Regions from separate parts of the Methylophaga sp. F7 genome, predicted to be linked through region 1. Evidence: riboswitches for the same ligand, from Rfam matches in the RefSeq annotation. Region 1 holds a riboswitch; each other region holds the start of a gene.

Region 1 (9,910 bases):
AACGCCGACACCAACATCTCCAACCTTGATGGGAGTATTGTACAATCCTTGGTACTTCACTCTAAGCCCATTGAAACGCAAATTTCACTCTTTAATAAATGCCATTCGTATATGACGGATGACGAAGTCCATCATGTCTTGGATAATCTACCGAAACCATTTTCCGAAATAAAAACTGGGCACAAAACGCCGAAACTACAAAATACTCCCGAGAACCAGGATTTGGTCAGATGGCTTGATTCAAGAAACATTATTTCTTCATGGAGTGAAAGTAAATTGTTGAGTAATAATATAAGAGTCAATCTTTATAGGCGCTGATAAACGGTTTCCAGAAAATCAATGGGGATAACCAATAGGTCAGCCAAATCTATATCGACATAGGGTGCAAACATGCGTCAAATCAAGGGTACAGCGAACTTGATTTTGCGATGTTAAGGACCAAAAGGGTCAGAGTCAATTGAAATCCATCCGGCCATCAGTGATAAAGTCGTCATAAAAAACTAGTATCAACATATAGCTAACCATCGACATATCTAAATTGGCTTGAGGTGCAACCATGGATGAATTAAAACAGAAAATCGCATTATTTATTGATGCTGATAATGCGCCCGCGAGTAAGTTTGAAGATGTTCTGAGCGAGGTCGCAAACTATGGTGTGGTCACTATTCGTAAGGCTTATGGCAATTGGAAGTCGCCAACGCTAAAGGCCTGGGAAGATCTGTTGCATGAATATGCCATTCAACCCATCCAGCAATATGATTTAACCAAGGGGAAAAATGCGTCTGATATCGCATTGGTGATTGATGCAATGGATGTGATGTATACCAAGCAGATTGATGTGATGTGTTTTGTGTCATCGGATTGTGATTTTACGCCGATGGTAACCAGAGCCTTAGCGGAAGGGAAGGTGGTGTTGGGGTTCGGTGAGCGGAAAACACCGTCAGCATTTGTAAACGCCTGCTCTAAGTTTCTGTTTCTGGATCAGGAAAAAGAAAAAACCAAAACAACGGTTAAACCCAAAAACATAAAATCCGATACCAAATTAATACATTTGCTACGGCAGGCCATCGAGGCAACCGAAGACGAAGACGGCTGGGCGGCGCTTGGGCCGGTTGGTTCAAATATCTCAAACAAGACCTCGTTTGATACTCGAAACTATGGCTTTAAAAACCTCAGCAGCCTGTTTAAAGCGATTGATTTATTTGAATTAAAACGTGGCCCAGGTAATTCGTTTTTAGTACGCAATGTTCGCAATAAATAAATGCCATTTGTGGCTATGGCCTGAATAAGACCAGGTTTCTTTTATGTTGTTTTTCCAAAAAATGTTTATGAAATTGATGATCCCAATTGTTCTCTCTCTGGGGTTATGGGGAGTGATATTGCCTTCCCAGGCGGATGAGACCACCGAGTACAAAATCGAGCAGATGAAAGACAATGTGTATCGTTTTTCGGCGGGTCATTATCATTCGATATTTGTGGTAACCGATGCGGGGATTCTCGTCACCGACCCAATTAATGATGCCGCGGCGAGCTATTTGAAAGAGGAATTGGCTAAGCGGTTTACTGTGCCGATTCGCTATCTGGTATACAGCCATAATCACATTGACCATACCATGGGCGGCCATATTCTTGCCGACGGGGATATTCGGGTGGTGGCACATGAATTTGCTGCAGAAGATTTGCAATGGACAAAAGCGCCAACCGCGTTACCGGATATCACGTTTCAGGATGCTATGACCTTGCAATTGGGAGACAGTGAAATCCACCTGCAATATCACGGCCCAAACAATGGTCGTGGCTCAGTCAGTATGCGAGTTATGCCAGCCAATGTGCTCTTTGTGGTGGATTGGATTGTGCTTGGCCGGATGCCTTATCAGAATCTTTTAGGCTATGACATTCATGGCATGATTCATTCCACCCGGGAAGTGCTGGCGGCTGAACCGTTTGATTTATTTATCGGTGGACATGCTGATACCGGCACGCGCGAGGATGTGGAGCATTATCTTGGTTATCTGGAAGCGCTTTATGCAGCTGTGCGTGAGGGCATGCTGGCGGGGAAAACGCTTGAAACGCTTCAGGCTGAAATTCGCTTACCGGAATATGCGCATTTACGGATGTATGATGAATGGCTGCCAATGAATATTGCCGGTGTTTATCAAACCCTGGTGGAGCAATCCTACTTTAATTTTCGACCGGATCTGAACGTTGAATTCTAGATCAGGAATATCTGAGTAAACATTACGAACTAAGGAACGTAACGAAATCAAAAGAGTAGGATGGCCACCACCCGTTATTTCATTTCTTTCACGGCAAGCCAGCATCAATTTTTATACTTTCTTTGAGATTAACACTCTGCATATTTTTAAGCTGTCATTGCCTTTTTACGGCGTAAACCTAAGAAGCCTAATAATGCCGGGCCAAATAAGAATAATGACGCTGGAACAGGCACTTCACTCACCGATTGACTGATTTCTAAATTGGCAAAGGTATCACCAAACACCACATCAAAATTAAAGCCCATGAGGGATGGATAAATGATGCTATCAAAGCTGCCTACAATGCTGGCAAACGTTAAGAACTGAAATGTTCCTACTTGCACATTATCACCAATAAACTCAAAGGTTAGTAAACCGGCCAGAGAAGCCTCATGTGAAATATTAAAGATATCTGAACTGGTTTCATTAAACTCCACCACCATTGAACCTAATTCACCTTGAGTGTAATTGCCATTAATGGTCATCGTACCAATCGAGTTACCTGCATTTATGCTGGCATGGTTGTCAGAACTGGTGCCATTCACCGTTACATTGCTGTTAATGATGCCTGTACCAGATAAACTACCGCCGTTGATATTGACACTGGTTTGAGTGATGACGCCGTTATTTATGGTTTGCCCAGCGGTTTGGGTGTAATTACCCACTGAACTGCCATTACCTCTTATGGTTGCTTTTTCATTGTTAATAAACACGCCCGTATTAATAATCTCGTTCATATTCTCAAGAGTACTATTATTGGTCATGACGCCATTATTGGTCACGGTGTCATTAATTGCATTGGAGAATACGTATTTATTCGTAAAGGAACCATTATTAATCAACTTACCGGCATTAGTGAAGCGACCCTCATTGTTCATCGTGCCATCATTAATTAAAGTGGAATCGATATAGTTATTGAATCTACCCGCACTGGTATTAGTTAAGGTTCCCGTATTGGTCAGGGTTGCTCCTCTATAACTTGATAAAACACCTCTATTCGTGAGGGTATCTTGATTGGTTAACTGCCCGTAATTAGTCAATGTGCCTGAATTGTTAAACTCAGCCTGATTATCAATGAAGCCATCATTTTTCAAGCTACCGCCGTTGTTGTATATATAACCGGTGTTGGTGATGTGACCGCTTGCTGCATTATTTAAACCACTGACATGAGTAGTCAGACTGCCTGTATTTAACAGCACCCCATCATTTTTTAAATCACTGAATTTACCGTAAAAGGTACCATTATTTATAAAAGTGCCTTCGTTTGCTAAAACAGGATCTTTAACAAATGGCTGACCAATAACGGATAACTCATTATCATTTTGAAATTGTGTGCCCGTCACAATGGTTGTGGTGGCATCATCATTAATCGTTAAAGGTGATGTATTGACTCCAATTAAAACACTATCGGCACTTGCCGCAGTACTTAAAACGATTGATGAAATAAAAAATGTGCTGAATACAGAACGTTTTAAAGATTGAGTTTGCATGTTCAAAGTCTCTTAAATCTATGCAACTCAGCCACCTTAACAACATCATCAAGGTCTGTAGCTTTCCGTCCTTAGTTCACACCAAGTTTGGCAATAATAAAATGGGCTATAGTCCAACCCAACCGAAATATGATGATATAGAGACGGATGACATGGCACTATCCGATTTTCGCAAAGAGATAAATTAATCATTTATCGAGAAAACGGATAATCTTTATTAATTTTTTTGGATTAGAATCAGTCGGTTTTTATAAACCTAAGCCTGAATGATTAAAGGGGAGATTATGTTTACTTTTCGTTGCCTGCTTATATGACATTACAAGTCTGATATTCGATATCGGCCACATAAAGCCGTATCAATCACAACTAAAAAGTAATGATTTTAATTAAAGGCTCGATGTAATGTGGTGGAAGGCAACTCGCCAAATAATTGCAGATAATCCTTGGAAAAACGACCTAGATGCCAAAAATGCCAATCACTGGCTAACTGCGTGACTGTCACACCGATATCAGCTGGTTTTAGAAGTTGTGCACGAACCCGGTTTAACCTTAATCGATACAAGTACGCATTGGGTGTGATTCCCATTATTTTTTTAAAGTTATATTGCAGGTTACGCTGGCTGATATGTAAATCTTTACAAATATCGATAATGGACGGACAAGTATGTCTCTCCAGGTTGGCGTGCATATAGTCTATTGCCTGCCTTACTGATTTAGCCGCCCGACGCCGAGACAGTACATCGGATGATTGTTCATCAAACACTAAAGATGAATCGAGAGAGAGCAAGACATATTCCATTACTGATAAATTAATATTTTTCTGCTGCTCACGCAGACTATCATCCGAACTCAGTGCCGAAAGCTGATATAGATAATCAGTAAAATCCTCTAGGGGTTGTCGGTTAATACCATCAAATACCAAAATATGGTCTGTCGGCATTTCCCAATATTTTGGGTTAATGACTCTTGCTGCTTCAATTAATTTAGACTGTTCGAATCTAAAATAGACCGTTTCAACACCGCTCGCTGCCTGAATATCGACTTCAACATTTGAAGGCAGAAAAAATAATGAATTATCGAAAGCATCGTACTCAGAGACCCGTACCTGATTTGCAATGCGTGCAAAAGAAACCGTACAGAAGTCCCGCTCAATAATGGCACGTTTGTGTATGACCTGATTTTGTTGTTCAAACACAACTCTGACATCATCATTACCCACTTCACGATAATGCCCACGGAAATTCCCCGCGGATAATTGCATTATCTCAATGGGTAACCAGTCTTGTGCCATCTGCTGTTCATAAGCATCGAACAAAGGCTGATCACGATAGACGGTGTGGTGTGTTGACGTCATTTTTATTGCATCAGCAAAGATATGAGAATGACCATGACAGTAAAACCATAAAATAATCAGTGAAAATGACTATACCTTATTCATTAACGTATTGGCATCTAAACAAAAATGAGCTTACTGGCTTGGTATTTGTTATCAAACAAACAAGCCCAATAGTTACCTACGGAGTCTTTTGAATACTATCTACATAAGGTTTTCGTACCTTGTCTCTATAAGCTTCAACTGCAATAAAGTTTTAAAATAAACGTATGACTTGATATTTTGTTTGTGAAACATGTATCCGACAACTTGGTATTTTAGGAAAAATCTTATGCAACAAAATCGTGTGGATCCGTTAACCAATGGTGCGACGGCAGTTATTACCCATCAGGTTGCCAAGGATAAACATCCCGAATACGAAGCATGGTTAAATGAAATTGCTCCACATTGTAAAAGCTCGCCGGGGCATCTGGATCTGAACGTGATTCGGCCAATCGCAGGATTGACTGAAACGTATACGATTATTATTCGCTTTGATAACCAATCACATTTACGGGGCTGGATGGAATCGGCCAAACGCAGTGAGCTGATAGCCCAAGTTTCACCATTACTGGTGAAAGGCGATGATTTTTATATTAACAGCGGGCTGGATTTCTGGTTTACCCCTGAGCAGGCGAATACCAAAATTCCTATTCGTTGGAAACAGGCTTTGGTCACCTGGTCAGCTATCTATCCGCTGGTACTGATGTTGCCATTTTTGTTGCCACCCATTCACAGGTTGGGACTGCCTGATAATCATTATCTCGACACCTTGATCATTACCGGTATTGCGGTTTTGCTAATGGTGTATGTGGTGATGCCGCGCTACACCAAATTAATTCACGCATGGCTGTTTCGAGGTTGTTAGGTTTAGAAAAAGGATCTTGAGATCAAGAGGCTTCAAATGCTGGCTATTTTTCATTACCCCATCGGTACTATGAAATGACTTTAGAACGGAAGATTGCTGGGCTTTTTAAGCTTGATGATGACAACTGGATGAGGCACTCAAACCCCATTAGTGTTTGGACCCGATACTCTGTGCTTCCTGTTATCGTTCTCGCGTTCTGGAGTAGAGAGTGGATAGGCTGGTGGTGTTTGGTGCCAGGGCTGGCATCGCTTCTCTGGTTATTTTTCAATCCAATTCTTTTCAAAAAACCGAAATCTACCAAAAACTGGGCATCAAAGGCTGTTCTGGGCGAGCGTGTTTATTTAAACCGGGATATTGTTCCAATACCGGATAACCATAACACTCCGCTACACGCGATTCTTAATGGAATTTCGTTGGTCGGAGTACTGGTATCGGTCTGGGCGACTGTTTATTTCTCACTATGGGGCGCTGTATTAGGTGTTGCATTGGCTTATCTTGGCAAGAGCTGGTATCTGGACCGAATGGTCTGGCTATACGAAGATATGAAGGATAAAAACGAGCTTTATCGTAGCTGGGAGTATTAGGGCTTGAATCAAGTCACGAGGGACACATTCTAGCTCCCTCATAAATCCTATTATGAGGATTATCAATAACGCCAAAAACAGAATAAAACGAAATCTTCACTGCAAAAAAAAGATAGAGATATCGCTTTTTTTCCTCAGCTCCATCTCATCGAATATTATTAAATCTCACTTTGGCTAATCTAATAAAAAAGCCATCCAACCCAAACTGGCTACCTAGCTGATCACTCCATCCTGTGCCGTTATGAAATAGTCGTTAAGACTTAAGTCATAAATTTTATTTATACCGAACATAAATATTTATGCCTTTTATTTATTGCCTCTCTGGTCTAGATTAAAAAAACCAGAAATGACTGGTCATCAGTGACACGCTTTTCCGCCTATGGAATTGCAAATCGAAAGGATGAATATTTTGGCATTACTAGATCTGGCAACAGCATGTAAACACATTTCTTTTACGGTTGGTCGAGGCGTCATTACTGGCATGTTGGACGCCTCGAACTCAACCAATGTAAAGGGTAAACCCCAACATCAGCCCGATATCATTACCAATGATATCCTGGTCGATGCCTTCTCGTGGACCGGCTACCTAGCCCGGAAATTGATTTCGTAACAAATACAAATTCGTTTCCCAATGTTCACCACCAAGGAGAAGGCTTAAATGTCGATTTCCCATCCGATTATTGCCGTTACCGGTTCGTCAGGAGCCGGTACTTCAACCGTAAAACATGCTTTTGAAGATATTTTTCGCCGGGCTAATATCAAACCCGTCGTTATTGAAGGCGATAGCTTTCACAAATATACCCGTGAAGAAATGCGTGCTGAAGTCATCAATGCTGAAGCAGAAGGCCGCTCGCTGACCCACTTTGGGCCGGAAGCAAACTGTCTGGATAAATTGGAAAAACTATTCCAAACCTACTCTGAAACGGGTCGTGGCGAAAAACGTCATTACATTCATGATCAGTGTGAAGCCACCAGATATAACCAACCTCCCGGCACTTTCACCAAGTGGAAAGAAATCGATAATGACAGTGATTTACTGTTCTATGAGGGGTTGCATGGCGGTGTGGTGACTGATGAAGTCAATATTGCCCAGTATGCCGATCTGTTGATTGGTGTGGTGCCGGTTATCAATATCGAATGGATTCAGAAAATCAAACGTGACTGTGCCAACCGTGGCTATTCACAAGATGCCGTAGTAGACGTCATCCTCAAACGGATGCCAGATTATATTCACCATATAACACCACAATTTTCCCGCACCCATATCAACTTCCAGCGGGTGCCTCTCATTGATACGTCCAACCCTTTTGTGATGCGTGAAATACCGACCGCGGATGAAAGCCTGTGTGTTATCCGTTTCAAGAACCCGCAAGTGGCGGATTTTCCCTATTACCTGTCGATGCTGAAAGACTCGTTCATGTCTCGTCCCAACAATATCGTGGTGCCTGGCGTCAAGATGGGCCTGGCGATGGAAATCATTCTGACACCGTTTGTCGAAAGGATAATGGAGAAACGCAAGCGAGGTTAAAGATGCTGTAACGGTCATTGAGAGAACGTCTCAGGTGGGAATGTTCTGATTATGAAACGTTATGAATTTTTATCGACTGGATACTTACACACCAAAAAACCGATAGAAATAACGCAGTTTTTCCTGAGCTTCTTCCAGCGAAATCTGGGTAAATCTCACTTCGGTATAGGCTTGTTGCTGGGCCAGTAAAAAGGCATCAAGTACAAACAAGGTGCCAACTTTGGGATAGCCGCCCATGGTCTGACGATCTTTCAGCAAGATGATTGGCTGACCATCAGGGGGCAGTTGAATGGTGCCGTAAGGGATGCCTTCGGAAATAATGCCTTGCACATTAGGAATAATCGGTTCGCCTTCCAGTCTTATCCCCATGCGATCGCTTTGCGTCGAAATCCGATAGGTCCAGTGATAAAGCTTTTCCAGTTCGGCTTCGTCAAATTGATCAGTTTGTTCGTTGGGAATGACGCTGAGAATTAAAGAGCGCTGGTAATCGGGAATAAATAAGGGGGTACATGCGTTGTCAGTTTTGGTTTGTGTTGACTGCATGGCAAAAAGTCATCGGCTTTTAACGGATTGCCGTAACCGTCAATGCCGCCGATTTTTTCTCGCATGACCGTCGCGACAGAGCCAAAGCTGGGTTGTAACTCAAAACCATCCTGTATTGCCAGATAGCTGCGTATTCCTGAAGAGGCATGGGCAAAACTCAGTTTATCGCCCACCTTGAGGGTATGCGTCTGCCAGTTTTCAATGCGTTGGTTATTGAGAGTGGCGGTCATCTCGGCGCCGGTTATGGCAATATTGGTATTAGCTAATACTTCAAGTTGTAAACCACCAAAACATATCTCCAACGCAGGACTGTTAGACCGGTTATTAAGTAAGCGGTTTGCCCATAAAAAAGCATGTTCATCGGCAGCACCGCCGGGGGAGAGTCCGATATGTTGATAGGCAAAGCGACCCAAATCCTGTACCAGCGTTAAAATGCCGGGTTTGAGCACTTTTAAACCCGGCTGCGTCATTCCAGCTGGCCTCCTGCCAACAGAAATTCGGCTTTGCTGACAGAAACAAATTTCACTCTGTCACCGGGACGCACCGGGCATAATTTCGGGCTGTGACGATCAAACATTTTCATCGTCGTACGACCCAGAATATTCCAGCCACCGGGTGTACTGATCGGATAAACCGCTGTTTGTTGATCGGCAATGGCAACTGAACCAGCTGCAACATGAGGCCGTGGTGTTGTCAGTCTTGGTGTGGCGAGTTGATCCGAGACATTGCCCATATAAGCAAAGCCAGGTGCAAAGCCAATGGCAAAGATTTGATAAATGGTTTCACTATGTCGGTGAATAACGTCATCAATGCTGATTTGATGATACTCGGCAACATGTTGTAAATCAGGCCCCACCTCGGGGTGATACCACACCGGAATCTCAACAAGATTACCCATTTCGGTCGGGCTGATATTCAAGTTGGCGAGATGCTGCTGAATTTTATCCTGAATACTGGGGAAGTCATTTTTTCGTGGATCATAACAAAGCATCAGGGTGGTATAGCTTGGCACCAAGCCACGAATTTCTTCCTGAAATTCTTTTTGTAGCCGTTTGGTGGCAGCACGAATGATGGGTACCAGATCCGTATTTATCTGATCACCAAACCGGATTAACACGGCATCCGGTCCAGCATGTTCAATATGAAACTCGAGTTTCATCAGCAGCGATATAGTTTGTTGAAGGAGTTGCGGATATGTCGAACAGCCTTAACCGATTCAGCGTTATCACCATGTACACATAAGGTGTCGGCATCAAGCTTTAATCGCTGA
Region 2 (9,910 bases), 1.2 Mb from region 1:
AAACCAGATTTCTCACTGGGTTAAATGACCATTCAACATCAACCGCAGTATTTGTATCTGCTGTGACGTTAAACATTGAACTCCAATTTGATTTGGAGCTTTCAACAACACCACCACCTAAAACAACATTGTTATTATTTAAGGTGACTTGCTGTTGGGAGGCCCCATTTGAGCCCTCAGCTGTTAAATTAAGAGTTGCTGAGTTTGCACCAGCAGAGAATAAAAAGGCTATACATAATAGCATCGCTTTTTTCATAGCAATTTCCTTCTAAGTGAAAAAATAAGCAATGCAGCCCGGCCATCTTTAGTCAATTAAAGATCCGTAGCTTTCCGACCCTGCCTCATGACAAGTTTGGCTTTATATTGAAGATAGAAACAGAATTGTTTCTATAATTGAGACTTTCTTAGATTCGTGAAAGTTCAGTTACAGACTAACAGTTTTTGTGGATTTTTCAAATCAGGTAGGTAAATCGCAGATGCAAAACTTTAGAGTCTTTTGATGATATTGAGCCCCACAAAGAAAAGGGAGCCGAAGCCCCCTTTCCTTGAACCAACAATATTGTTAACTCATTTGTTACTATGCAGCAGCTGTTTTCAGTGCTTTACGACGTAAACCGAAGAAGCCCATCAATGCTGGAGCAAATAACCATAATGCAGCTGGAACTGGTACTGCAGAAATTGACAGGTCGTATTTCAGTACATCTGATGTGGCATTAAAAATATCAACACCAAAGAATGAACCCGCTGTCAAAATAGCAGTAAAGATAAAATCACCAGTGATGTTAAAAATAGTTGGCGCACCAACATAACCACCACCAGGGCCAGTCAACAGACCAAAGGCCAATTGAGCATTATTCAAGCTGTTTGTTGGGTTAAATGACCATTCAACTTTTACTGGTGTATCAACATCAGTAGAAACATCAAACAATGATTCCCAAACTCCTGAATTAGCAACAGTACCACCAGCAAGAACTGTACTGTTGTTATTCAGATCAATACTTTGAGTAGCACCTGAAGAACCAACTGTTGATAAAGTCAGTGTAGCGGCATTAGCACCAACTGAGAACAATAAAGCTATACATAATAGCATCGCATTTTTCATAGTAATTTCCTTTATATTGAAAAATTAAGCAATGCAACCCGGCCATCTTCAAAACCCAGCCAGAAGATCCGTGGCTTTCCGACCTTACCTCACGGTAAGTTTGGCAACAAAAACAGAAACAGAAACAACATTGTCTCTGAACTTTTTATCTCCAAGAAATATCTCGGTGATGATTAAACACTACTACTTCATTTGCATGATTGAAATTGTACTATGGTACTAGTGACAAATTTATTGCAAAAAAATTATATATTTCAGGCTGATTATAGCTGATTTTCTTTTTCTCACAATATCCATATTTAATGAACTTTATAACAATATTCTATTGGTTGTCCCACTTCATGCTGTGAATAATAGCTAACTGAATCAAGTACATAACTGCAAAAAAAGGGAGCCGAAGCTCCCTTTTCTTAAAACTAACAATATTGTTAACTCATTTGGTGTTATGCAACCACTGTTTTCCGTGCTTGACGGCGTATACCGAAGAAGCCTAACAGTGCTGGTGCAAACAACCACAATGCAGCTGGTACTGGTACTGCAGAGATTGACAGGTCATATTTCAAAATACCTGAAGTGGCATTAAGAATATCTACTGCAAAATATGAACCTGCAGTCAAAATGGCAGTAAAGATAAAGTCACCAGTGATATTAAAAATAGTTGGAAAACCAACATAATTACCACCAGGGCCAGAAACCAGACCAAAAGCCAATTGAGCTGAATCCAAGCTTGTTGAAGGATTAAATGACCACTCAACTCTTACAGGAGTATCAACATCAGTTGTAACATCAAACAATGATTCCCAAGAACCAGAATTAGCAACAGTACCACCAGCAAGCACAGTGCTGTTGTTATTTAAACTGATTTCTTGAGTCGCACCATTTGATCCGACAGTTGATAAACTCAATGTAGCCGCATTAGCACTAACTGAGAACAATAAAGCTATACAAAATAGCATCGCATTTTTCATCGTAATTTCCTTTAATTGAAAAATTAAGCAATGCAACCCAGCCATCTTCAAATAATACCTGAAGACCCGTGGCTTTCCGACCTTGCCTCATGACAAGTTTGGCGATTTAAAATAGGAACCATTTCCGTTCCCAACAAATAAAGCCACTTAGAAACAGCTCTCAAGTGACGGTTGAACAATACTGTTAATTTGTTACAAATAATGAGCCCTGCAACACAAAATTTAGCTGGATTAACTCAAATCTTTAATCAAATGTGAATTGATTCACAGTGTTTACAATGGTTTTGCAATTTAAGGAAAGGAACAAAGCTCCTTTCCTCAAGTAAGCAGGAATTCAATACGTTTAAAATTAAGCTGTAGCAGATTTAAGTGCTCTACGACGTAAGCCGAAAAAACCCATTAATGCTGGAGCCATTAACCACAATGCAGCTGGAATCGGAACAGCTGATGGTGAAATTGACAGGTCATACTTCAATATATTTGAGGTTGCGTTCAAAATAGCAACAAGATATGTCGTACCAGCTGTCATGGAAGCATTGAAAATAAAGTCACTACTAATATTAAACATTTGTAATGGGCCTCCCACTTCACCAAAAGCAAGTTGGGCGGAACCAAGGCTAGTAGTAGGGTTGAATGACCATTCAATAACTACGGGTGTATCAGCATCTGTAGTTGCGTTAAAAGCTGAACTCCAAAGGCCGCGAGCAGCAACAAAACCACCAGCAAGCACAGTGCTGTTATTGTTTAGATCGACGTTTTGGGTTGCTCCAATAGAACCAGTACCTGTTAACGATAAGGTAGCTGCATTGACGTTAATCGAGAACAACAAGGCTGCAAAAAATAGCATTGATTTTTTCATAATTTTTTCCTTTTGATGAAAAAATGAAACAATGCAACCTGGCGATCTTAACTTTAAAGACCCATGGCTTTCCGACCTCACCTCACGGTAAGTTAGGCTAGATTGTCGGGAACAACATTGAACCCGAAATGATTGACTCCCAGATGTTTCTCTCAGCCGACATTTCTGATATGCGCATTACCTATCGTGTCGATAGATAACTCAGTCAAAGGAATTGCAATTGAGTTTTAATCTTAGGAACGAGTTTAAATTTTTTGTTGGCTAGACAGCGATGTCATACCGAAAATTTAACTCTGGACATTAATATACATCCTTTCCAACAAAACCTCTAGTGATCGTTAATAAAATAATTTTCAGATCAAGAAGCAATGTCCAGGTTTGAATATACTGTAGATCATATTTGATACGCCCTTCCATTTTATCCAGCGTATCCGTCTCTCCACGAAAACCATTTATCTGGGCAAGACCGGTAATACCAGGCTTAACCTTATGCCGAAGCATATACCCTTGGATTTTCGCTCTATATTCTTCATTGTGCGCTACAGCATGTGGCCTTGGGCCAACGATTGACATAGAACCGCCTAACGAATTGAAGAATTGTGGTAATTCATCAAGTGAAGTTCTTCGTAAAATTTTGCCAAAATGCGTGACCCTTTGATCGTTCTTTTGGGCTTGAATGACCTTATCCCCATCTTCAGCAACTGTCATGGTACGAAACTTCCAGACTTTTATTTTTTCACCATCCATTCCATAACGTGTCTGTTTAAAAAACACAGGACCTTTGGAAGTCGCTTTAATGCCAATGGCTATCAATAACATCGGAATGGCTATCAGACACAGTATCAAAAAACTCAAAACAATATCTTCAATGCGTTTGATTGCACTATCAATACCGGCAAAGGGTGTCTCATAAATGCTGATTGCCGTTATTCCCTGATAATCCACCCATCTGGAGTTAAGCAGATTAAAAGTAAACAAATCGGGTACCAAATAAACCGAAGCGGTAGTATCAGCAAGCTTTTCAGTAATCAAACGAATACGGGCTTCAGCTGCCAAAGATAATGTAATAAAGACAATGTCGATTTTTCCTGTACGGCAATCTCTTATTAAGTCTTCGATACTGCCAAGGACAGTCGCTGCATTTTCTTCTAAACGACGATTTGGGGCAGGTTTACGATCATCGTAGAAACCACTGAAACGGTAACCTGTCCATTCCATTTCATCAAAGGATTTTTCCAGTCGATAACCAAGCTTCGTCGCTCCTACGATAGCCACGCGACGGGTATTTAACCCCTTGGATCGCATTATTCCAAGCACCATTCGAACGATGGCATGCCAGGAAATCAACTCGATAGGTGTAGCGATTATCCAGATCAATATGAAAGGTGTTGCATAGGTTTGTTCATTAATGACAATCAGTTCGATAGCCACCAATACCGCGATACTCGTACCCCAGGAAAATAATACTGCAGTAACCTCGTCCCTTAGATACGTCCCGCGCCATGAACGATAGGCATCCTGTGATTCGGCAAAGAAGTGAAAAAGAATAATTGAAAATAATAAAGACCAGACATGCTTTGGTTGCCATTCAATAGCAAACAAATCCATTAAAGCCAGAAAGGTTACTAATATAATGGCACTATCAATTAGCCTTGAAATAGCATTAATTTTTGAGTCGTAATGTCTGATTTTTCCTTGCGCCATAATTGTCCTTAGGCCATCTCTTATTCTGTTATTTACGGTTATAGGTATCTTGAAGCCTGATAATGTCGTCTTCTTCAAGGTAGGCGCCGGATTGTACCTCAATGATTTCCAAAGGGACTCGTCCAGGATTACGTAAACGATGCACACTTCCAAGAGGAATAAATGTTGATTCGTTTTCGCCCAGTAACATGACCTCATCATCCCGTGTGACTTCAGCGGTTCCACTTACCACTACCCAGTGTTCAGCACGATGGTAATGCATTTGCAATGACAAAGATGCGCCCGGGTTCACCAATATGCGCTTGACTTGAAATCGGTCACCCATATCAACAGAGTCGTAATTGCCCCATGGGCGATAACATTTACGATGGGTTATAACTTCTTTACGGTTTTGGCGGGTCAGTTCTTCAACGATTGTTTTAACTTTTTGTGCCTGATCTTTATGCGCCACCATGACAGCATCATGTGTTTCAACAACAATCACATCGTCCAGGCCTAACACCGTCACCAGACGATTTTCGCTATGAATATAGGCGTTATGAACATTTTCAACTAGAACATCGCCGATCAACACATTCTGATCAGCATCACGGGTGAAAGCTTCCCATAAAGAAGACCATGAACCGACATCACTCCAGCCCGCATCGAGTGGAACAACCATAGCTTTATCGGTTTTTTCCATAACCGCGTAATCAATTGAGTCACTCGGACTTTGCTCAAAAAACTGCGGATCAACACGGACAAAATCGAGATCGATTACCGCTTTTTCAAGGGATTGTTTACAGGAAGACAACATCTCAGGAGAAAAGCGTGCGAGCTCTTTGATATATGCGGAGGCTTTAAACAAAAACATCCCACTGTTCCAGAAAAAGTTTCCGGCAGACAGGTAGGACTCTGCTGTAGCCAAATCCGGTTTTTCGATAAAACGTTTTACTGAACTGGGTTTCGACTTTTCTTCTGCTTCAATATAACCATAGCCGGTGTGAGCAGATTGTGGCTGAATACCGAAAGTAACCAGCTTATCTTGTTCAGCCAGTATCCGTGCTTGTTCAATAGCCTTATGAAAAGCAGTGACATCCGAAATAAGATGATCTGCAGCTAATATTAACAGTAACGGATCTTCGCCGTTATCCATGGCCTTTAATGCTGCCAGAGCAATCGCTGGAGCGGTATTACGAGCACAGGGTTCAAGAATAATGCCTTTAGCATCCAGACCAATCTCCTGAAGCTGTTCAGCTACCATGAAACGATGCTCGTTATTGCAAACAATTAACGGAGCTTCCAGAGAATCCAAGCCATTTAAACGAGTAAGCGTGCTTTGAAACATCGATGAATCGTTAAACAAGGTCAAAAACTGTTTAGGCTTATTTTTCCGTGATAATGGCCATAAACGGCTTCCGGAACCACCGGATAAAATTACTGGAATCATCTCAAGTCTTCCTCACAAGGATTTGTTTATCTTTCATAGCCACCGCTGCTGGAGGCTATTTTTTTGTCCAACAAGGCGGAAATGATGCGATGCAGTTGTTCTACATAAGTCATTTCCAACGCAGTGGGACGGAAAAATAGTCCCAGCCCTTTGGGTTGAGGCTGAAAATGCACCACTCTTCGTTGCTCGTCGTTTATTTAGAGTCACTAAACTGCTCTCCTCGCGCCTTGATTGGTACATTTTCAGTCACAACAGAGGTGGCTATGAAAAATAAACAATTCTAGGGTCTTTTTATCTTTCATAGCCACCACTGCTGGAGGCTGTTTTTTTGTCCAACAAGGCGGAAATGATGCGATGTAGTTGTTCTACATAAATCATTTCCAACGCAGTGGGACGGAAAAATAGTCCCAGCCCTTCGGGTTGAGGCTGAAAATACACCACTCTTCGTTGCTCGTCGTTTATTTAGAGTCACTAAACTGCTCTCCTCGCGCCTTGAGTGGTGTATTTTCAGTCACAACAGAGGTGGCTATGAAAGATAAAAAGACCCTAAAATCTTTCATTTTGATGCCAAGCCCATGCTGTTTCGATAATTGATTCAATGTCCGTAAATGCAGGCTGCCATCCCAGAGTTTTTCTTGCCACTGATGAATCTGCTACCAGAACTGATGGATCGCCAGCTCTTGGGGGTTCAATCGTAAAAGCGATATCGTGCTGAGCTACTTGCTTGGCTGCTTCAATTACTTGCAGAACACTAAAGCCATTACCATTGCCCAGATTGAAAGCAAAGGCACCATCATGCTGTTGTAAATATTCTCCTGCCAGAATATGGGCTGAAGCCAAATCGTTTACATGAATATAATCCCGAATGCAGGTGCCATCAGGTGTTGGATAATTATCACCAAACACTTTTAATGTTGATGTTTTGCCGGCAATGGCAGATTTAAGAATATTAGGAATTAAATGTGTTTCAGGTTCGTGACGTTCGCCGATTTCGCCGTCCGGATCTGCGCCACAGGCATTAAAATAGCGTAATGCCACAGACTTTATACCATATGCATGATGATAATCCCCCAACACATCCTCAATCATTTTCTTTGATTGGCCATAAGGATTTATCGGCATACGGGAGTGCTGCTCATCTATTAATTCTTGCTCAGGCATGCCAAATACGGCGGCAGTAGACGAGAACACAAGTTTATCGTGTCCGGTTGCTACCATTGCATCCAACAGGTTTAAGGTACCAGCAACATTATTTCGGTAATATAACGCCGGATTTTGTACTGATTCACCAACCAGTGACTTGGCACAAAAATGCATTATCAGATCAAATGGTCCTGCATCCTGCAAAATACTGAGCAGTGCTTCGGCATCCAGAATATCGGCTTCAATGAATTGACTCCAGCGAACCGCTTCTCGATGACCAGTGCTAAGGTTATCTAATACCACCGTTTGATGATTCTTTAAGGCCAATGCCTTGCATATATGCGATCCAATGTAACCTGCACCGCCCAGTACTAAAACTTTCATTTTTATTCCTTGTTGCACCCAAAAACATTGAAATCCACCTAGGCAGAATTCATAGACCTCTTTGCCCGAACTTTAAAAAGGATTTTTTTGAGCGAAACTAAATAGTAATGTTTAACCTTTACAATATATCAGTCCAACTATGACTTATCTAATGTTGTTTAACTATGGAGTTCTTGAACTTCACAGGCAATTACTTTAGCTTAACGTCATCTCTTTTTTCCACAACAGTTTGATAAGGATCTCGTCAATGGCTGTAAAAAGTCTTATAAGAAAATGTTTATTCCCTGCGGCAGGTTATGGCACACGATTTCTTCCTGCAACGAAAGCAATGCCCAAAGAAATGTTACCCATTGTCAGTAAGCCTTTGATTCAATATGGTGTTGAAGAAGCCATGGAGGCAGGCATTTCACAAATTGGTTTTATAACTGGCCGTGGTAAACGAGCCATTGCTGATCATTTCGACACCAGTTTTGAACTGGAACATCAAATTAAAGGCACCTCAAAAGAAAAATTTCTCGATGATATTCGTTATCTGATGGATAACTGTGAATTTGTATTTATGCGCCAACGGGAAATGTTAGGTTTGGGTCATGCCATCCTTACCGGCGAACCGATGATTGGCAATGAACCATTTGCAGTTATTCTGGCTGACGATTTATGCGCCAAGCCAACGGAAGGTGGTGAACGTGCATTGAGTCAATTGGTTGCATTATATGAACGTTATCAGTGCAGCATCGTCGCGATTGAGGAAGTCCCTGCTGATGAAACCCATAGCTATGGTGTCATTTCCGGTGATGAAATCGCTCCGGGTATTTATCAAATTAAAGACATGGTTGAAAAACCCAAACCTGAAGAGGCCCCCAGCAATCTGGCGATTATCGGACGCTATATTCTGACGCCGGAGATTTTTGAATATCTGCGTAAAACCAAACCCGGCACCAATGGTGAAGTTCAAATAACCGATGCCCTGCGCTTGCTGGCACAGGATCGTCTAGTATTAGCCGTAAAATTCAAAGGTCAACGTTTTGATTGTGGCAGCGTAGAAGGTTTTGTTGAAGCCACCAATTATTACTACGAACATGAGCATTTGAATAAATCAGCGTAAGGCTTGGGCTTGTTGATCTTTCATATCCACCACTGCTGGCGGCTATTTTTTCGTTCTACAAGGCGGAAATGATTTGATGTAGTTGTTCTACATAAATCATTTTCAACGAAGTTGGGCGGAAAAATAGCCCCAGCCCTTCGGGTTGGGGCTGAAAATGCACCACTCCGTGTTGCTCGTCGTTTACTTAGAATGACTACAAAAACGCCGGGACAAGCAATGTTCCAGACATTGCTTTTGCATACACTCCATCCATCGAGATAAACGTTTTTGAGCGTAAGCCCCAAAGGGGTGAGATACATGGATGTATCTCACAAACTGCTCTCCTCGCGCCTTGATTGGTGCATTTTCAGTCACAACAGAGGCGGAGATGAAGGATCAATAAGCCCTAATAAATCTCCATCATCACTGCTTATATAAAGTATTCCATTATCTACAAACGGTGATGCAAATATGGCCCATCCTGAATCGAGACGCCATTTTTGCTCACCGTTATTTATATCAAGCGCATAAAGATACCCATCCATTGCACCAATATAGACTTGGTCACCTGCGATAGCTGGCGATGAAAAGACCGTTGCCTGAGCATCAAATTGCCAGAATGGTTCACCACTTTCTTTATTTAAGGCGAACACCCGGCCATCAGTGGCAGCGAAGATGATTTGCTGATCTTTCAAAGCGGCTGAGGCAAATAGTCGTGAACCCGATTCAAAGTTCCATACCGACTGACCTGTTTCAAGATCAACAGCAAACAACACCCCGGCATCGTTGCCAACATAGAGCATGTTGTCATCGCTAGCGATCACTGGAGAAGCATCAATCGGAGCACCGGTATCCAGAGTCCATAACACCTCCCCGTCCATCGATACGGCATATAACAGACCATCATCACTACCGAAATAAAGCGTATCGCCATGTCTTGCCGCTGACGAATCAACATGACCGCCGGTTTTAATGCGCCATTTCAATTCGCCACTATGCCTGTCGATGGCATAAAAGAAATGATCCAGGCTGCCAACAAGCACCAGGTCGTTGGTAATTAAAGGAGAAGCAAACACCTTATCCTGTGTTTCAAAAGCCCACAGGAAACTGCCGCTGTATTTATTGAGGGCATAGATATTCTTATCATCACTTCCAAATATGATTTGTTCCTCAGCAACGGCCGGTGTTGAAAAGATCCCCGCCTGAGTGACAAATCGCCATTTTTCTTCGCCCGTCT
Region 3 (9,910 bases), 410 kb from region 1:
GTTAAAACCACAGAAAATATTCTGTTGATCATTCAGAGCCATCACTGCTGGAGGCTATGAAAGATCATCAGACCATAAGATTATAGTATGCGGGCAACGAACTGCAGCCTAAAACTCATTATTGATGTGACAGAGAACTCATAACGCACTGTCTGAATTGATATATTAAGCATCCAGACGCTATTTCATCGACAGCAGATTGGTGAGCAATAAGTCTAATGAATGCGGTCAGTCAGGCTTCCAGCAACCCACTACGAATAGCCAGTCTGGCTAATTCGGCAGAGTTTGAAACATTGAGTTTTTGTTTAATATTGGTGTGGTGAGTTCCCACTGTTTTAGGGCTTAGATTCAAAATATCGGCAATTTCGTTAACAGTCTTACCTTCGGCTAATAGGCGAAAGACCTCGAACTCGCGCTGGCTGAGAACATCCAGAGGATTTTCTGATCCGGTTAACTTTTGCATTGCCAGTTGTTGAGCAATTTCCGGAGCAATACAGGTTCTACCCATAGAAACCATTTCAACAGCTTTTAACATGGCTTCAGGCGCGCTGCGTTTAGGGATAAATCCTAATGCACCGGCCTGCATGGCACGAGTGGTAAATACACTATCTTCATGTACGCTAAGCACCAGAATTTTGGCTGAAGGTTCACGGGCAATAATCCGTTCAATTGCACCGACACCGCCAATGCCCGGCATGGAAATATCCATTACCACCACATTCGGGTGATATTTGGCAAAATCCTGAACCGCCTGTTCCCCGGAACCCGCTTCAGCTACTACGTCAAATTTGTCACCATCTTCAAGTAAACGACGAAAACCTGCGCGAACCAATTCATGATCATCAACCAATAAAACCGTTATTTTATTAAGACTCATGGTGAACGTTTACCCCCAGTGGTATGGTAATAGTCAGGTTGACTCCTGCACCTAACTGACTTTCCAAATCAAAACTTCCTCCCAGACTTTGCGCTCTTTCCCGCATGCCTAGCAAGCCAAAATCGACGTCAGAATGAAAATCATTGACGACCATGCCTTTTCCATCATCGCGAATATTAATCTTTAACTGATCTGAATTTTCGGTTTTATCGCGTATGACTTTCACCATAATATTTTCTGCGTCAGCGTGCCGAACGGCATTAGTCAATGCTTCCTGCACGACACGGAACACCGTCATATTTGTTGCTTCATCAAAGCCATTTAACTGGCCTTCAGTAATTAGATTAAAGGCAATCTCGGGCTGACGCTGTTGCCATTTGCTGATGCTCTCCTGCAAGGTAGCCACCAGCCCTAGATCATCCAACGGACTCGGCCGCAGACGCGTTATCATGTTATGAACCACATCGTATATATGACTGGCGGTATCTATAATTGCCTGGGCACTTTGATAAATTTTCCTATCTGTTTCTTCCGAGCGGTTACGAATTAATACCGCATCGGTTTTAATTGCCGTCAAACATTGTCCCAGTTCGTCATGCAGTTCACGGGCTAAATGCCGTCGTTCAGCTTCCTGCACCTGATCCATGTGCTTGGTTAATAGCCGAGTTTCATAAAGTTGGGCACGGGCTTTTTCAGCCTGTTTATGCTCCGTAATATCACGCAATGTACAAATCATACCGGCGACACAACCATCATTTTCGGTTAATGGTACGGTCGATATTAATAGTGAAAGCTGTTCACCATCACGCCGCTTAAGTGTCGTTTCCAGGTTTTCCACTGATTGAAAGCCGTTAAAAACAGCAATAATACTGTTTCGATCTTGCTGAAAGGGCATGGAGGCCAATGATTCACCCAATAAATTTGGTACATCAGCAAATAGCCTTTCGGCTGCAGCATTACAAAAAGTGATGTAACCGGCATGATCCAAGGAAAGTATCGCATCACCGGATTGTTTCACCAGCATCGCTAAGCGGCGATTTTCGTTAGTGCTTTGTTCCAAAGCATCGCCGACCCGATTAAAGTTTTGGCTAATCTGATCCATTTCTTTCAGCGAAAAACGGGGTAATCGCATGTGCAGATCACCGCGCTCAAACCCAGCCAATGCATCCAACAATCGTTGTAATGGCCTGATTACCCAGCCCACACCCCAATAAATGAAAAAGGCAACCACCACAAAAATAATCATACCCAGCGCCATAATGGCGCGAATATCCTGCCAGCGTTCACTGATTTCCTGCATGGGAGCAGGATAGATAACCATATGGCCGGTACCAAAACGTTTGGAAAGTGGCGTGAGATCTGGGAACAATAACTTTACAAACCAGGCAGGAGGCTGGACTGACAACTCTTTTTCCGGTGTGCCTTCAAAAAGCAGTCCTTGGCGATCAAACAACAAAATATGCAGACTGCGAATTTCACTTAATGCACGCACTAATTCATGCATGTGCTCACTGACACTGGTATTGCGAGTAAGCGTACCGCCCGCCAGCGTGACGGTGATAATGTGTGCTGTTGCATCCATGGTTGAGATAACTTCTGCTTCAACAGAACGTTTAGCGTTGGTTATAAGAATTACGGCACTGCCCAGCATGGATAATAGTAGCAAGATGGCAAAAAATAAATTGGCGCGAAGTTTCAGGCTCATACCACTTTGGTTTCCGTTGTTCCCTTGCCACCAAGATTATCCACCCAGCGAAGACTGATCGTATCTCCGATTTCCCCTCCTTTGAGTTGAAAGGCAAAGTAAGGATTACGTGAAGTTGCCGTACCACATTTCACCGTTAACACTTCTTCCTGGTTACGCCAGCAGCGAATGTCCTGAATGAATTCAGCCGGAATCAGCTCTTCCTGCTCGTTTTTACCCCGCCCTGTATGCATTGGATGGGACAGTAAAATTCTGATTAGCGTATTACCCTCTAGCAATTTGGCCCGTATTCTATCTCTGGAATTTGTTGTCATCAGGCACACCCACCAATATCAATTTCCACATAACGACTGGTTCGGTAAAGCTTACCATCCGCCTTGACCATGGCAATTATCTCCGAATCTTCGGCGACTTTAAGCATTGTTTTAAAGGGAAAGCTGACTACAGAAGTGGGTTCAAGGGCCATTGCCAGAGGAAAAGGGTTTTTCTCCACCAATAATGCCACTCGTTGAATATTTTCAAGACTGCTGCTGATTTCAACCGGAACACTGGCTCCATTCACAGCATAGGTAGGAGGAGAACCAATCGTGAATTGAATGGCTTCTTCATTAACCTCTTCTGCCTCTCCCAGAAACGTTAATATCGCATCTTCCAATGTTTCTGCATTGAAAGCATCCTGAGGCCAATGTGCTAATAGAATTCTTGGAGCCATTAAACCACTAGCCGCTACCAAAGCCAGCGTTGAAGCAGAGATGGATTGCTTTAGTAATTTTCGACGATATTCATCTAAATTATCATTCATCGAATTTCTTCCATCATTGCGATATCCGTTTCAACTTGTCTCAAACGTGAGCTGATTTTAGCGAGTTCAAATTCATCTCCTCGGGCATAGTCTGCTGCAATTCTGAGCTGATCTGCAGCCTGCATCAACTGACCAGAACTATGATAATGCTCAGCCAGCCAGACATGAGATTTACTTTTCTGTCCCATATCACCATAAGCTTTGGCCAATAATCTGTATAAATCCGCAGAAGATTCACCGACATCTAATTGACGTTGCAAAATAGTAATCGCTTTACGCGGTTCATTGGCTCTCAACAAGGCTTGAACTTGCTTGATAGAAAGCGCCCAATCATCCGGATAAACCCGCTGAAAATCATTATAAATTGCCAGTGCTGCATCCATTCTTCCCAACGCAATTTCGATATCCGCCAGCACCAGATGATAGCTTAACTGATTATCATCCAAATCGATTAAGTCATTAATTTCATCACGAGCCTGGGTATAGTTGCTATTTTTCAATAATGCCAGGGCATAACCATATCGAGTGACAGACTGATCTTCCGTTGTATTTTCTTTCAGCTTATCTTCATAGGTTTTGATCAATTCACGCAGATTTGCAGATGTCATGACACGCACTTTTTCACGCATCAGATAAAACTTTTTGGTATCTCTTATCTGGGGCCGTGGTTCAAGATTGGCAGCACGTCCACGGGCATCTGCAATACGGGACACGGTGATTGGGTGAGTTCTGAGAAATTCCGGAATCTGGTCGCCACCGTAGAAGCGACCTGCAATCTGCAACCGCTCAAAAAAACGTGGCATCGCATTTGGGTCAAAGCCTGCATTTACCAGAGTTTGCATGCCCAAATTATCGGCTTCAGCTTCATGTGCCCGACTGTAATCCAGTTGCATTTGCACATTCCCAGCCTGTACCGCCATGATGGCAGCCGAACCTGCACTCGGGTCAGCCACCCCCAATAAAGCCGCAGCAATCATCGCAGCGGTCATCGGAATACTCATGCGTTTAGAACGTTCGAAATTACGCAGAATATGCCGTTGGGTAACGTGCGCTATCTCATGCGCCATGACCGATGCCAGCTCACTTTCTGCTTCACTTGTCAGCATCAGTCCGGTATGAATGCCAATAAAACCGCCTGGCGCGGCAAAAGCGTTAACAGAATTGTCAGGCACCACAAAAAAAGTGAAAGAACGACCGGGATCATCACTATTGGTCACCAGACGATGTCCAAGTGAGTTGATATAACTATTCACTTCCGGGTCATCAACCAGGGTCACTGATTGCTGCAGGCTCCAGTAAAAAGACTGGCCGACCTGATATTCTTCCACAGGCGAAACCAGAGCACCCGCACTGTCCCCCATTTCTGGCAACGCAATATCCAGGTTTGCCTGGGCAATGCCTTGATTGCTCATCAAAAATATAACTGTAGCGATAAGATATTTCATAACGCCTATAGACCTTGGCTCATTAAGACCGGTTCCGCAAAGACAAAAACGCCGCTTGCGTTTATCATGTGAACGGATATTTTAAAGGAAATCAGTATGTCAGATTTTGATACAGAAATTGATACATCAGGTTTAAACTGTCCACTTCCAGTGCTTAAAGCGCGTAAGATGCTCAATGAAATGTCAGCCTCTCAGCGATTGCGACTCATATGTACCGATACTGGCGCGCTAAAAGATATTCCGGCCTTCTGCAAAATGACTGGTAATCCGCTACTCAGTAGTGAAGAAGTCGACGGAAAATTGTATTTCATCATCGAAAAAGGGGCATGACTGCATGGCCAAAAAACTCGCCATAATTGCAAGTAAAGGTACTTTAGATGGTGCATATCCACCATTTCTACTGGCCTCCACAGCAGCGGCGCTAGGGTTTGAAGCCAAAATATTTTTTACCTTTTACGGTTTGCAATTGCTTAAGAAAGATATGTCTCTTAAAGTCTCTCCTTTAGGCAACCCTGCTATGCCCATGCCTGTTCCGGTCCCCAGTATCGTGCAAATTATTCCAGGGCTTGAAGCCTTTGCTACCTGGATGATGCAACGCAAATTGAAAAAGAAAGGTGTTGCCAGTGTTGCTGAATTACGTGAGATTTGTCTGGAGTCAGATGTTGAATTAATTGCCTGCCAAATGACTGTCGATTTGTTTGATTTTAAAAATTCAGATTTTATCGATGGAATCAGTCATGGAGGCGCTGCCACCTTTCTGGAATTTGCCAGCGAAGCCGATATAACTTTATACATCTGAATAACCGTATTCGGTTTGGAATAGGAACAGCTTTATGCAATTTGTCTGGAAGACTTTTTTAAAAGGTTTGGCGACAGCGTTACCCGTCACCCTGACGCTTTATCTTATTTATTGGTTGGCTGTTACAGCAGAGCGTGCATTACGTCCGATAATGATTGCCATTTTACCCTATGATTTTTATTGGCCAGGGCTTGGGTTATTAGCGGCTATAGGGTTGATTTTTGTGATTGGAATTGCCGTTAATGCCTGGCTGGTCAAACGACTGTTTGATATGGGTGAATCCATCCTGGATCGCATTCCGCTGGTGAAATCGATTCATGGTGCATTACGAGATTTCACGCGTTTTTTCTCTCGCGAGAAACAGCAGGAAAGTCTCAGCAATGCTGTTGCTGTCACCATCGGTGGGGTTCAGCTGATTGGCTTTCTGGTGAAGGATAACGTTAGCCATGTTTTAGGCATGGAGGATCAGGAAAATAATCTGGTCGCCATATACCTGCCAATGAGCTATCAAGTTGGTGGCTATACAATTTGCGTTTCACGAGATCAGGTTCGGTCTTTGGAAATGTCGAATGAAGACACGATGCGCTGGATCCTGACCGCAGGACTTTCAGATAGTGAAACAGAAAGCCATCAACCAAAAATCATTGTTGAAAAATAATTTTTCACAAGGCAACTGGTAAAGAATTGTCATTACTTTCTTAGTTGCGCCGTATCCATTACCCAGTGGGATATTTATTCCTTTCCCAACCTCAACTTTCTGAATCTGATAAACCTAATACAAATCGATAAATTTGTTATAGAAAAAATGAAGGTTCTAAAAGTTGATGGGGAGTATGCGAATGACTATCCCGCTATTATTCATTTCCAGTCAAAAATAATCTATTGATTATTATTGGTGTCCCTGACAGGAGTCGAACCTGTGGCCTTCCCCTTAGGAGGGGGACGCTCTATCCATCTGAGCTACAGGGACATCGGCCGCAATTATATCAGTCAAGCTGATCGGCTTCACTTCGAAACAAACCAGTCGTCGGTTGAACGGCAGTTATACAAATAAAAAAGCCGTGATGAAATTAATCATCACGGCTTTCTGAAAGAAATAAAGTTAAGCGACTTTATTTTTTGCTCTTCGACGTAATCCCATGAGTCCAAGTAATGCCGGTGCAAACATGAAAGCGGCGGCAGGGATTGGAACTTCAGAGACTCCGACAACACTATTGTAAGACATGTCCATGTAACGTACTCCAGCTGGGTCGTTATTGTCTCTAAAAGTAATTCCTGCAAAAGCACCCAAGCCTGAGATAGAGTATTTGTTGTACCCTTCCAGCATGCTGATTAGTACTGTGTTGATTAAACTACCACTATTTGAAAATAAATCTGCAGCAACATTGGATCCTGCAACAGAGCTTCCCATCACCCATGAAAAACTGTCGGCATTAAAATCAAACAAAATCGACAATGGGCCCTGAAAACTTGAGGGTGTAAGAAGTGAATTGCCAGAATCACAACCTGTGCAACCTGGATCAAAAGAGACAACTCTTATTGTTCCACTTGGTGTTAGTGATAATGGCCCTATAGGGGAACCTGAAATTGCTGAGCCAGATGCAGTCTGACCTGTGAAAGTTTGTGAGAAACTTGCTCCATCAGCATCAATAAGGGTGGAAGTGGTAGCCCCACTCAAATCAATGTCGACTGTAGCGGCAAAAGCAGAAAAAGAAAATAATGAGAAGATTATCGTAGCTATCATCTTATTCATCGGTGAACTCCTTAAAGTATGCAACCCAGCCCTGATACCTTTACTTAAAAGCACAGCTGTAATTTTCCGTCCAAGGCTCACGCCAAGTTTGGCATAATAAATAGCGTGATTAGATCACTCTTTCGAACTTACACTAAATTTTATTAAAAAGTATTGTACTTTAGTACTAATTAATAAATCTTTGATGTTAATTATTAGAGCTAATAATGTAATCCCAGCCCTATCCTTCTCAATTTGGACAGATAAATGTTTAACGCTCTATCCATCTGAGCTACAGGGACATCGGCCGTAATTATAACAGGGCTATTTTAGACCGACGAATTCTGAAACATTCTATCGGTGGTTGAGAGGCTAATAAATTAAAAAAGCCCCACCTCAAGGGCTTTTTTATTTCATTTAAAACTCTAAACAAATTTTACCAAAATGCTGATTCGTTTCTTGGTACTCAAATGCTTTGACAATATCCTTTAAAGCAAAAGTACGATCAATAATTGGTTTTAGCTGATTAGCCTCGATAGCTTTAATCATCTCCTGCTGATGGACTCTGCTACCAACAAGAACGCCCTGAAGCCTAACCTGTTTCACAAAAGTCTTCACAATATTTATATCGCAAGTCTGTCCAGAAAGAATACCAATTAACGAAATTTGGCCAGCGATACGTACAGCGTTTAGAGATTGCTCCAATGTTTCAGCACCACCAATTTCAACGACGTGGTCAACACCTTTTCCATCATTGAGTTCTCTGGCTAAAAAGCCCCAGTTAGGTTCTTTTTTATAATTGATCACATGATCTGCTCCCAGCTCCTTCAACCTAGTGAGTTTTTGATCACTGGATGAAGTGGCAATCACTTTGGCGCCTGCCATTTTGGCAAACTGTAAAGCGAAGATGGATACACCACCAGTCCCTTGAAGAAGAACGGTATCACCTGATTTGAGCTGATTAAAATCGAACAAAGCCCGCCATGCTGTCAAGGCTGCTGTAGTCAACGTCGCAGATTCTGTATGAGACCAACCTGAGGGTGACTTGGTGAAAGCTTCAGCCTTTGCCGTGACATATTCTCTTGCGTAACCATCTACTCCATCGCCAGGAACAGTTGAGAAACCATCAACGACTGGTTCACCGTTTAACCAAGAAGGGAAAAACGTACTCACAACGCTATCACCGACCTTAAATTCGGTCACGTTTGGTCCCACCTCTATTACTTCACCGGCACCATCAGCCATAGGTATTCTTTTCTCTGATGCAGGCCAGAGCCCCTTGACGACCGCATAATCGTGATAATTAAGCGAGTTAGCATGAAGTCTGACCAGAATTTCGCTGTCACCTGGCGAGATTGTTTCTGTTTCTTCTACGCTAACTTTATCAAAGCCACCACCCGCTTCGACGAAAATTGATTTACCTTTCATGTCTGCTCTCTAGTTTGTCTAAACATACAAACTAACATTCAGGTTACAATAGTCAACCAGTTAACTTTTTGTAACCTACAAATAACTATGAGAGAAAACCACCAGACTTGTTATAAACCCTGCCCAGTTGAGAGGGGAATGAGAATTATCGGTAATAAATGGACAGGCTCCATTTTGTGGCACCTGAAAGATCAGCCCATGCGTTTTAATGAAATTGCGAGACAACTTGCCGGGGCCAGTAAAAAAGTCCTGGCAGAGAGGTTGAAGGCAATGGAAGAAAATAAACTGATCACCAGAGATGTGATCTCAAGCAAACCTGTCGCGGTCCAATACAAAATTGCGGCTAGAGGATTGAATGCCCTGACAATACTTGAAGAACTAAAAAACTGGACCCTTGAAAATGATCTTTAGCTAATCGGCTTGAGTACACTCTATCCATCTGAGCTAAAGGGTCATTGTCGGCAATTATAATCGTCAGGGTTTCAACTATTAGTATTAGGGATTTAGGTATAGCTTTTGAGATTTCCTAATCTGAATTGAAACGTCATTTGCACTAGCGTTAGAGTGTTTGATCACCTGCTTAACGGGTCGGACAAGCATTTGAGCTGAGAATGAATAAACTTTGCGCTGACGCTACCAATATTCTTCGGTATAGAAACATTACTCACTTAAAAAAGAAGCCAGCTCGTCAACATGCGACTGAGTTTCGTTAATCAGTTGACCAATTTGAACCGCTGCTTCATTCGATTTTTTCGAAAGGTTGCGCACTTCATCCGCCACTACCGCAAATCCTCGTCCAGCTTCACCAGCTCTTGCTGCCTCAATGGCTGCATTAAGCGCTAACAGATTAGTTTGATCGGCTACTGCATTTATTGTCTTTACTGTGGCTTGAATTTTACTTAACACATTCGACATAGAAAGATGAGTTTCAGCCACCAGCTTATTTCGAGAAGAGACATTGCTACCAAACACAATGTACTTAGAAATATTGCCGTTTAAATCTGTTATTGCTGAGATTATGCACTCTAAAATTACTTCACCACCTTGATGAGCCAGTTTAATCATCACCGCGGTGGGTTCACCTTTTTCGATCAATTGTTTGCGAGGCTCGTCCAAATGATC

What was found. A riboswitch is a leader RNA that binds a small molecule or an ion and turns the genes downstream of it on or off. The one in region 1 is predicted to bind cyclic di-GMP.
Region 2: another riboswitch for cyclic di-GMP. It lies ahead of AC08OG_RS05480 (hypothetical protein); the one in region 1 lies ahead of AC08OG_RS11140 (hypothetical protein).
Region 3: another riboswitch for cyclic di-GMP. It lies ahead of AC08OG_RS13260 (hypothetical protein); the one in region 1 lies ahead of AC08OG_RS11140 (hypothetical protein).

The regions. Positions count from the first base shown of each region.
Region 1 is NZ_CM166511.1:2,220,677-2,230,586, reverse strand. It holds gene AC08OG_RS11155 (YobI family P-loop NTPase) at 1-318, shown strand, start outside; gene AC08OG_RS11150 (NYN domain-containing protein) at 557-1,261, shown strand; gene AC08OG_RS11145 (MBL fold metallo-hydrolase) at 1,329-2,216, shown strand; gene AC08OG_RS11140 (hypothetical protein) at 2,363-3,745, opposite strand; cyclic di-GMP riboswitch class I at 3,764-3,847, opposite strand; gene AC08OG_RS11135 (helix-turn-helix domain-containing protein) at 4,128-5,099, opposite strand; gene AC08OG_RS11130 (antibiotic biosynthesis monooxygenase) at 5,410-5,985, shown strand; gene AC08OG_RS11125 (DUF6653 family protein) at 6,060-6,569, shown strand; gene AC08OG_RS11120 (hypothetical protein) at 6,979-7,179, shown strand; gene AC08OG_RS11115 (phosphoribulokinase) at 7,228-8,097, shown strand; partial or broken gene AC08OG_RS11110 (5-oxoprolinase subunit C family protein) at 8,182-9,110, opposite strand; gene pxpB (5-oxoprolinase subunit PxpB) at 9,107-9,799, opposite strand; gene AC08OG_RS11100 (5-oxoprolinase subunit PxpA) at 9,799-9,910, opposite strand, start outside.
Region 2 is NZ_CM166511.1:1,059,469-1,069,378, reverse strand. It holds gene AC08OG_RS05490 (VPLPA-CTERM sorting domain-containing protein) at 1-256, opposite strand, end outside; cyclic di-GMP riboswitch class I at 286-367, opposite strand; gene AC08OG_RS05485 (hypothetical protein) at 578-1,102, opposite strand; cyclic di-GMP riboswitch class I at 1,132-1,217, opposite strand; gene AC08OG_RS05480 (hypothetical protein) at 1,546-2,070, opposite strand; cyclic di-GMP riboswitch class I at 2,099-2,183, opposite strand; gene AC08OG_RS05475 (hypothetical protein) at 2,420-2,929, opposite strand; cyclic di-GMP riboswitch class I at 2,959-3,037, opposite strand; gene AC08OG_RS05470 (undecaprenyl-phosphate glucose phosphotransferase) at 3,230-4,633, opposite strand; gene AC08OG_RS05465 (mannose-1-phosphate guanylyltransferase/mannose-6-phosphate isomerase) at 4,662-6,062, opposite strand; gene AC08OG_RS05460 (hypothetical protein) at 6,089-6,238, opposite strand; gene AC08OG_RS05455 (hypothetical protein) at 6,354-6,503, opposite strand; gene galE (UDP-glucose 4-epimerase GalE) at 6,609-7,589, opposite strand; gene galU (UTP--glucose-1-phosphate uridylyltransferase GalU) at 7,837-8,694, shown strand; gene AC08OG_RS05440 (beta-alanine-activating enzyme beta-propeller domain-containing protein) at 9,045-9,910, opposite strand, start outside.
Region 3 is NZ_CM166511.1:2,628,135-2,638,044, forward strand. It holds gene AC08OG_RS13215 (response regulator) at 233-877, opposite strand; gene AC08OG_RS13220 (histidine kinase) at 867-2,582, opposite strand; gene soxZ (thiosulfate oxidation carrier complex protein SoxZ) at 2,579-2,896, opposite strand; gene AC08OG_RS13230 (thiosulfate oxidation carrier protein SoxY) at 2,896-3,384, opposite strand; gene AC08OG_RS13235 (beta-barrel assembly-enhancing protease) at 3,381-4,829, opposite strand; gene AC08OG_RS13240 (sulfurtransferase TusA family protein) at 4,926-5,159, shown strand; gene dsrE2 (sulfur carrier protein DsrE2) at 5,164-5,628, shown strand; gene AC08OG_RS13250 (DUF502 domain-containing protein) at 5,663-6,286, shown strand; tRNA gene AC08OG_RS13255 (tRNA-Arg) at 6,522-6,598, opposite strand; gene AC08OG_RS13260 (hypothetical protein) at 6,731-7,381, opposite strand; cyclic di-GMP riboswitch class I at 7,398-7,484, opposite strand; gene AC08OG_RS13265 (zinc-dependent alcohol dehydrogenase family protein) at 7,778-8,788, opposite strand; gene AC08OG_RS13270 (winged helix-turn-helix transcriptional regulator) at 8,927-9,199, shown strand; partial or broken gene AC08OG_RS13275 (PAS domain-containing protein) at 9,521-9,910, opposite strand, start outside.